DNA from 2 places in the Shouchella oshimensis genome. Region 2 is predicted to be linked to the other one. Evidence: riboswitches for the same ligand, from Rfam matches in the RefSeq annotation. Region 2 holds a riboswitch; the other holds the start of a gene.
The links. A riboswitch is a leader RNA that binds a small molecule or an ion and turns the genes downstream of it on or off. The one in region 2 is predicted to bind cyclic di-GMP.
Positions count from the first base shown of each region.

Region 1: another riboswitch for cyclic di-GMP. It lies ahead of NDM98_RS19850 (anti-repressor SinI family protein); the one in region 2 lies ahead of NDM98_RS06520 (pilus assembly FimT family protein).

Region 1 covers NZ_JAMQJY010000004.1:88,416-92,844, forward strand. The annotation lists gene NDM98_RS19840 (TetR/AcrR family transcriptional regulator) at 1-410, shown strand, start outside; gene NDM98_RS19845 (SDR family oxidoreductase) at 637-1,377, shown strand; cyclic di-GMP riboswitch class I at 1,619-1,701, shown strand; gene NDM98_RS19850 (anti-repressor SinI family protein) at 1,682-1,900, shown strand; partial or broken gene NDM98_RS19855 (amidohydrolase family protein) at 2,232-2,991, opposite strand; gene NDM98_RS19860 (AraC family transcriptional regulator) at 3,174-4,034, shown strand; gene NDM98_RS19865 (DinB family protein) at 4,127-4,429, shown strand, end outside.
Region 2 covers NZ_JAMQJY010000001.1:1,193,609-1,198,037, forward strand. The annotation lists gene NDM98_RS06505 (type IV pilus biogenesis protein PilM) at 1-240, opposite strand, end outside; gene NDM98_RS06510 (type IV pilus biogenesis protein PilM) at 237-677, opposite strand; gene NDM98_RS06515 (prepilin peptidase) at 719-1,402, opposite strand; gene NDM98_RS06520 (pilus assembly FimT family protein) at 1,861-2,316, opposite strand; cyclic di-GMP riboswitch class II at 2,384-2,467, opposite strand; gene NDM98_RS06525 (type II secretion system F family protein) at 2,542-3,750, opposite strand; gene NDM98_RS06530 (type IV pilus twitching motility protein PilT) at 3,750-4,429, opposite strand, start outside.

The DNA of each region.
Region 1 (4,429 bases), on a different contig from region 2:
TGTATTTAATGATTAAGAAAGATATGAGCGTCGAAGTGTTTCAACATTACGATGATTCTATCTCCGTACGTTCTTCTTTTGAATATACATTGAGAAAATATCTAGACTTTATTCTGAATAATAAAGATGAATTCTTATTTATTGAACAATTTTCAAACTCTCCTCTTCTTCACAACTTATCTAAAGAAGAAGGAACACTAATGTTTGAACCAATTATTAGGCTACTTGAAGAAGGGAAAAGCCAAAAAATATTCAAGCAAGTGGATACTAATCTGCTATATATGGCAATGGTTAACCTTTGTATGCAGTATGTTAAAGAGCATTATGGTGGGCGAATAACGTTTAAGCAAGAAGATATCAACATAATCGTTGAAATGACTTGGGATGCTATTAAAAAAGATGAAATCTGATGTAGGAGATCATTTTCTCTTACATCTTCATTTTATATAATAATTAATCGAATGAACGTTTATTATACAAATGTTCATAATTAAACGAACATTCGATAATTAAAGGGGGTGATATGGAGTACGAAGATCTCTTTTAGAGAAGATCAGGAAGTTCTTTTAAAACAATTATTCTGATGGGATGTACCTTGTTAAGGAAAAAATATAATTAAGAGAGGACGTTTATAATATGTCAAATATTCAAGGAAAAGTTGTTATCATTACTGGTGCATCAAGTGGAATTGGGGAAGCTACTGCAAAGGAGCTTGCTTCGAAAGGTGCTAAAATAGTTCTTGCTGCACGGAGAGAAGAGCGACTAAAGGAGATACAGCAAGAAATTAAGCGTAATGGGGGACAGGTAATTTATCAAGTTACAGATGTGACTTCATACGAGCAAATGGAAACGCTAGCTTCGTACGCTCTTACAGAGTTTGGCAAAATTGATGTTATGATCAATAATGCAGGTGTAATGCCACTATCAGCTATTTCAGATTTGAAAATAACAGAATGGGAAACAATGATTGATGTAAATATTAAGGGCGTAACATATGGAATGGCTGCTGTTCTTCCTTCTATGAAAGAAAATAAAGTTGGTCACATCATCAATGTTTCTGCTGTTGCTGGCCATATGGTATTTCCAACTAGTTCTGTTTACAGTGGAACAAAATATGCTGTACGTGCTATAACAGAAGGTCTTAGACAAGAAGAATGTAAAAACAATATACGTACAACAATTATCTCTCCAGGTCCAACTTCAACCGAACTTACAAATTCAATTTCTGACCTAGGACTAAGAAACTTCATTATAGAGAGCGCTAAAGAGGCAATTGATCCTTCCAGTGTAGCAAGAGCCATTGCATTTGCGATTGGAGAACCTGATAACGTAGCTATTAATGAAATGATTATTCGACCAACTATTCAAGAAATGTAAAGATAGTAACTACATTTGTTTTGAAGAGTTGTTCTTATTTTGCCCCTAAAAAATAGACAGGTAACTCGGAATTTCCGTGTTGCCTGTCTATTTCATTTAGCCACAGTTCTGAGTTTTGTTTTACAGGGGGAAGTTACTATTCATCTAACTCTTAGCCTAATAAATTAATGAGAGCGATTACATTAAATCTGTACATTTTATACCATATTTTGATATAATTTATATAGAGATTAATTATCAAACTAGAAAAGGGCAAATCAGTCGAAAGATTGAGACGCAAAGTTACAGGTCTAAGGTTTATACTATGATGGCTGTGCTACCTAAAATAGTACATATTTTAGGGGGGATATGTTTGGTTCCTTTTAATAGTGAAAGTGAATTAGACAAAGAATGGAGTAACTTAATAAAGGAAGCTTTGGAAATGGGGATTTCTGCCGAAGAAATTAGACAGTTCCTAAAAGATCCTAAAATGGTTGACAATCTTTCAAATGCGCATGTTTTAGAAAGATTGTATTACAAATAGGGATAACATAGGTGAAGTTAATAGACCTTAAAGGTCAAGAAAACAGTGCAAACGAACCTTAGAAGCCTTGCAGACGCTTATGGGTTCATTACAGAAAGGATATATGTTACTGCCTTTCTAAAAACGTGATGAAGTTCCTGCTGTTTTTTTGTGCAGATTGAACTCATAGTCTAATTAAGTTACGATACGAAAAACAGTAGTGGTTGAAAATCTTTTTAAAACAGAGAAGGGATATCCCAAGAGGAGCTTTTAAGCTCCTCTTTTTTCGTTTGTATGTTTATCCATTTGCTCGTTCATTATAAGATATAACAACAAGATTAGATCATCTAACTTACTTCTCTTTCCCTCCAAAGTACCAATCCATTGCATTCTGATACAAGACTTTATGTATAGCTGTTTCATCATCTAAAGCTTCTTTTATGATAGTTATGTCTGAGTCTTGGAAAGGTCGTGGTGCTCGGGTAGAGGGTAAATCACTTCCAAACATTAACGCATTATTGTTAATGTTGTATATTTCTTTGATCATTTCTCCGGGATCGAAATCTAATCTGCCAAATCCAGTTGCTTTTACTTTAACTCCATGAGAAACAAGGTTCAGTAGTTCATGCGAGCCAAGCTTTTGAAAGGCCTAGATGATCAATGGATACAGCGGGCAAAGTCCTAAGTATATTCATGATATCTGCTAGTTTAGAAGAGTTTATATACAGTTCGGTATGCCAACCGGCTAAGTCATATACTCGTTTTGAAAATGACTCTAGTTTAGAAAGTTCTTCTGAACCTCCTCGATTTACATTAAATCTTAATGCTGTAACCCCAATAGAATCTAGTTCTAGGATCTCTTCGTCACTTGTAGAGTAAGGCAACTGAGTGACTCCAACAAACCCACTTCCTAATTGTTTAAGGGATTCTTTTAGATAGGTTTGGTCAAATTTTTGAAAGGAACCTGATACAATGGCACCATTTGTAATACCTAATCTGTTAGCATCAACTTGATAATCAACAGCAGTATAGGAATCGGGCGTAAAGCCTTGGTTTTCATAAATAGGGAAGTGTTTATCAATAATATGTAAGTGGGAATCAAAGATCTTCATGAATGTTCTCCTTTTTCATTCTATTATAGTTTAAGCTTATCAAAACGATTAAAATAAGAACATACATATCAATTCATATCTTGCGCCAAAAATTGAATTGCTCCTGTCACTATCGAGCACAAAATATCAAGAATCAACATTGAGCTACGTATAAACTTAGTGAAGAGAGGGGAGCTGCTAATATGGAAGGGCTTCAAAGGATGCTTGCTAGTCTCGAGTATATTGAAAACAATTTAGAAAATGACTTGAATATTGAAGAGGTCGCTGAGATTGCCTGTATGTCAAAGTTTCACTTCCAACGAATGTTTAGCATGCTTACGAGTTTTACGGTTAGTGAGTATATTCGTAATCGCCGGATGACTGTTGCTACACAGATGCTGAATCATTCAAACAGCAAGATCATTGATGTGGCGATGAGATATGGCTACGAAAGCCCGGAAGCCTTCACTAAAGCATTCAAACGAATTCATGGAATCAATCCATCAGAAGCAAAGAAGAGTAATCGTTCTTTAAAGGCGTATCCAAAGCTTTCCTTTCAAATTCAATTAAAGGGTGATGTAGAAATGGATTACAAATTAGTAGATAAAGATGAATTTGCTGTTGTTGGAAAAAGCATTCGTACGTCATGTATCGACGGTGAGAATAACCGTAACATTGCGGGGTTCTGGAATGAATCAAATCAAAACGGGTTCACAAAAGAACTAGCAAAAAACAGTGGATCACTTGGACTGATTGGCTTGTGCTTGGAATTTGATAGTAAGCAAGAAAATCTGACCTATCTCATTGGAGCCGAAAAGAACATTGATTCCATACCAAACGATTGGCAAGAGACAATCATTCCAGCAGCTACATGGGCCGTCTTCCCAGTACACGGACCAATGCCTGAAGCTATGCCAAAAGTGTGGGGCAGAGTTTTTTCAGAGTGGTTTCCTTCTACTGGATATGAGCATGCCGGTGGACCAGAAATGGAAGTGTATCTTAGTGATGCGGATCCATTTTCAGAGGACTATTATAGTGAAGTCTGGATTCCAATTAAAAAATAAGAGTGTAGATAGGCGCGCGTGTTCACAGGAGGCGCCTATTTTTTCGAGTATACTAAAAGAGAATTACTGTTAATAGAGAGGAGGAATAGATGATGAAGCTTTTTGTTTCTCAGTATGAATGGGTGCGAAAGACACGCGACGTATTATTTCAATATTGTGAGAGTTTACCTCAGGAGGACTATGTAAAAGAAGTAGAATCATTTGGCGGTGATTCTATCCGAAATTTACACGTCCATGTTGCTGAATGCTATCAAGTCTGGTTAGGCAAACGAGCGCTTAAAAAGGAGCTCTCATTGGTTAATCCAATAGACATTACAACTGTTCAACAAATGCGAGAGCTATTCAAGCAAACGGATGACATCGTTAATGAGTTTTTACATACGTATGAAGGTCAG
Region 2 (4,429 bases):
TTCATGAATCACCCAGCGTTCCTCATCATAGGCAAGTGGCCAGGTTCGTGAAAAGAGTGGTCTACCTGAAGCCAAAATGGTAATGTTCACTAACGACACATCAAACTGAACGGAGACGGTAAACGGATGACCATCTAGAAGATTTTGCTCATGAAACAAGCGATACGCACAAGCCGACGTTAAATCAGCCGCATTTGCTTGTAAGTCTAATTGATCTAGTAATGTTACATACTCATTCATAACGGATTCTTTAGAAATATACAGTAGTAATTCTTTTTTTCTTCATCTTCTCGCAGTTTTTGATAGTCAAACAAAGGATCTTCAAATGGAAGAACCAAAGAGTCACCTGTATCTATGTATAGTTGTCCTTTTAGTTCTTCATCGGGTACGGTTGCTGCTACCTCATGCCTACGGATCAGCAGCTGACTGTCTGGCACACAGATCTGGACAGGACTGTTTTTTTTCAATTCCCACTCAGGTTGTTGCAACTCTAGCAAACGTTTTACTGCTTCTTTATCAACAAGCTTTCCACGATGAATCAAACCTGGTGGAAGATAGACTTCACCATACGTTTGAATGGTTTTCAAATCAGCTCGTTTACTGCTTACATATCGAATCACATGATCCTTTAAAACCAGTGCATGTCTCTGTTGTTTTCTACCACCAAATATCCCCATACCCGATTCTCCCATACGAATTTGATTTATCTATCAATCACCTAAAATAGCACCGTTTCGGTATACCACCGAATCAACGCTTCGCCAAAGAAATAAGCAGTTAGCGCACCTGCAGCAATAAATGGTCCAAAGGGGATGGGTTGCTTCCGGTCTACCTTTTTTAGCAACTTAGCACCAATGCCAACAATAGCCCCATATGTCGATGCTAGAAATAATGTCAAAAGCACTAGCTTCCATCCAAGTACGATGCCTAACACAGCAAACAGCTTAATATCTCCACCACCCATACCGCCGCGGCTAATGATGGCAATCAATAAAAGCAGCGCAAAACCAATCAACGCACCTAACCACGAATCCCACCAAGGTGTAAGCGGGGCTGCAACCATCCGCACCAACACGAGTGGAATCGCAAAAAATAGTAGAATTTTATCTGGAATAAGCATGTAGCGCATATCACTTACAAAAATAATTGCCAGCATCGAAACGAGTAATAACGCAATAATGGTTTCAGCTGTCCATCCAAACATATAAAATGAGAACGCAAATAAAAATCCAGTCACTAGCTCTGTTGTTGGGTACAAAAAAGAAATCTTTGTATCACATGTTCGGCAAGACCCTCGCTGAAGCAGGAAGGAAAGCACTGGAATTAGCTCTCGCGCTTCAAGAGTACGATCACACTTTGTACAATGAGAACGAGGTGTGACAATCGACTCCCCAACCGGCACCCGGAGACCCACCACATTATAAAAAGAACCAAACACCAAGCCCTACAAGAGCCAAATAACCTATCACAATACCATCAATCATTTGTTCACCTCTACGGCTGAGTTAGTCGTTTTTTCATGAAACTATATACCTATAAGGATAAATGCTTTTTATTGGAAATACAATTGTTTTTATAAAGGAAGATTAGGAGCCTGAGGCTTCTCTAAAGATACATCACAAAAACTCACGTTCCATTTATTAGTTGAGCAGCTCCGCTTCAGGAGGATCCTTCGCTTTCCGCGGGCACGGCCTCAGCTCCCAAGCGGAAAAGCACCGCTTGAGATCTTCAGACACGTGCTGTTCCCGCAGGAGTCTACGGATCCTCCTTACGCTAATTTTAGTAGAAATGAAACGACGAACGGTCCTATATGTAGGATCGTCCGTCATTTTATATTTTTATACAAAAGTCAAATTAGAATTAATTGCCTGCTACAACATTAACTAAGTCTCTTCCACCACTCGCTCTTAATTCTGTGATTACTTTTTCATTAATATGCGTTCTTTCAGTCGAAATTAATGTAACTTTATAATCTTTCCCATCAATGACCACTTTGCTTGTTCCAGCAGTATATTCAGTAGAACTTCCAGGTGGATCTGGATTCTCCATTAATCCTGCATTAATTAGAGATTCTAATGTATAAGTATTACTGCCAGTTCCACTGCCAGCAACATTCGTAGCCTTCGCCGTCTTCACTGCATTCACCATCTGCTCCGCGTTCGCAATATGCGCGTCTTTACGTGTGTTATCGATAATTGCTCCAATACTCGGAATCGCAATTGCTGCGATGATACCTAGGATAACCACAACTGCTAGTAACTCAATTAGTGTTAGACCCTTCTGATTCTTTAAATGCTTTTTCATTAATGCTTTCATTTTCTTTCGCCTCCACTTTTTTGTTTTGTCAATTAACAACAAAAAACCGACCTACACGTCTAATTAAGACAATGCCGGCCGGTTGCACTACTAGCTCCTATCTACCCAAGTGCCCATATACAGGTAGATGATCAACGCTTTCCGAGTTGTATGTACTTGTTGAAACTTGTTGTTAATCTGTTAAATCTAGCTTAGCCTAAATAAATCTATTTGTCTAGTACTTTTTTACCCTATAGTTGTAAATATTTTAAACATAGGTACCATAATAGCGAGTACAATCGTTCCTACGATTCCCGCCAAAAGAATGATCATCACCGGTTCAATTAACGCCTTAATTTGATCGGTTGCTGCTTCGACTTCTGATTCGTAAAATTCTGCTGCTTTCTCAAGCATGGCATCAAGAGAACCTGATTTTTCCCCCACACTAATCATTTGTGTGACAAGTGGTGGAAATGCCCAATGGTTTTCCATTGGTGCAGATAATGACTCACCTTGCTGTAATGAGCGTCTTGATTCCTTTAACACATTTGCAATGACATGATTGTCTGCTACTCTCTCAACAATTGTTAGTGCTTGTAAAACAGGCACGGAGCTTTGAAATAAGGCACCAAGTGTTTGTGTGACTCGAGCTAGTTCAGACTTTTGGATCAAGCTACCAAAAACCGGGATTCGTAAAATAATCGTATCCATCCACAACCTCATTTGTGGGTGTCTCCGGCCGAATTTCCACCCGAATACAAACAATGCAGCGACAATTGGTACGACCCACCAAAAAACTAACGCAAGGTCTCCTGCTGCCATCACTAGTTTTGTTATCGTGGGTAATTCTCCACCAAAGCTTGCAAACATACTCGCAAACGTTGGTACAACAAATACAAGCAAGAATATAATGATTGCGATTGCCACGACTCCAACAAACATTGGGTAGGTTAACGTCGCTAGTACTTTTTGTTTCAATCGATGCTGTTTCTCATAATACGTAGCCAATCTATCAAGAATATCGTCCAACCGGCCTCCTGCTTCACCAACCTTCACCATGTTTGTAAATAACGGAGGAAATAAATCTCCCTGCTTGGCTGAAGCAGCAGATAGTGACTTACCTGATCGAACATCCTCTTCTATCATTGCTAGAGCTGCTTTTAATGGTTTACTTGTTGTCTGTTTTGTTAACACATGTATCGTTTCGATTACTGGCACCCCTGCTTTTAGCAGCGTTGAGAATTGTCTGAGGAACATAACAAAATCCTTGGACTTTACCTTTGGTTTTAAAATTTGCACATCTTGGTACAAACCTTGCTGTAATTCTTCTATCGCAGTGACTGAAATTCGTTTTTCCTTTAATAATTGGACAGCTGCAGTCTCATCATTTGCCTGTGTTTTTCCTTTGACTGGTTTGCCGTGGCTATCTCTTCCTGTATACGAATAGGTTGCCATCAGCTTACATTGCCTTTTGCATAAATAGAGAGAATTTCAGGATTTAATACTTCTTGTTTAACGAGCTCTGCCATTGATGTATCCATCGTCATCATGCCTTCTGCTCGACTTGTTTGAATGACATTTTTAATTTGATGAATCTTTTCGTTGCGAATTAAGTTTTTGACTGCCGAGTTATTGATTAAGATTTCAGTAGCTGCCCTGCGCCCCTTGTGATCAGCTGTTCGGAATAAGCGCTGAGAGATAACCGCGCTTAAAACGGACGCTAATTGAATGCGAACTTGTGCTTGTTGAGCAGGTGGGAAAACGTCAATGATTCGATCAATGGTTGATGGTGCATCCGTTGTATGCAAAGTGCCAAGTACAAGATGACCTGTTTCCGCCGCCGTAATCGCCGTTGAAATGGTCTCCAAGTCACGCATCTCTCCAACTAAAATGATATCCGGATCCTGACGTAAACAACCTTTAAGTCCATTTGCAAAATTCTTTGTATCAAAACCAACCTCCCGTTGATTTACAACAGACATCTGATGTCTGTGTAGGTACTCAATTGGATCCTCAAGGGTAATAATATGTTTGCTTTCGGTTCGATTAATATGATCAATCATCGCCGCAAGCGTAGTTGATTTGCCACTGCCTGTTGGCCCAGTTACCAACACTAACCCTTGAGGTGCGCTAA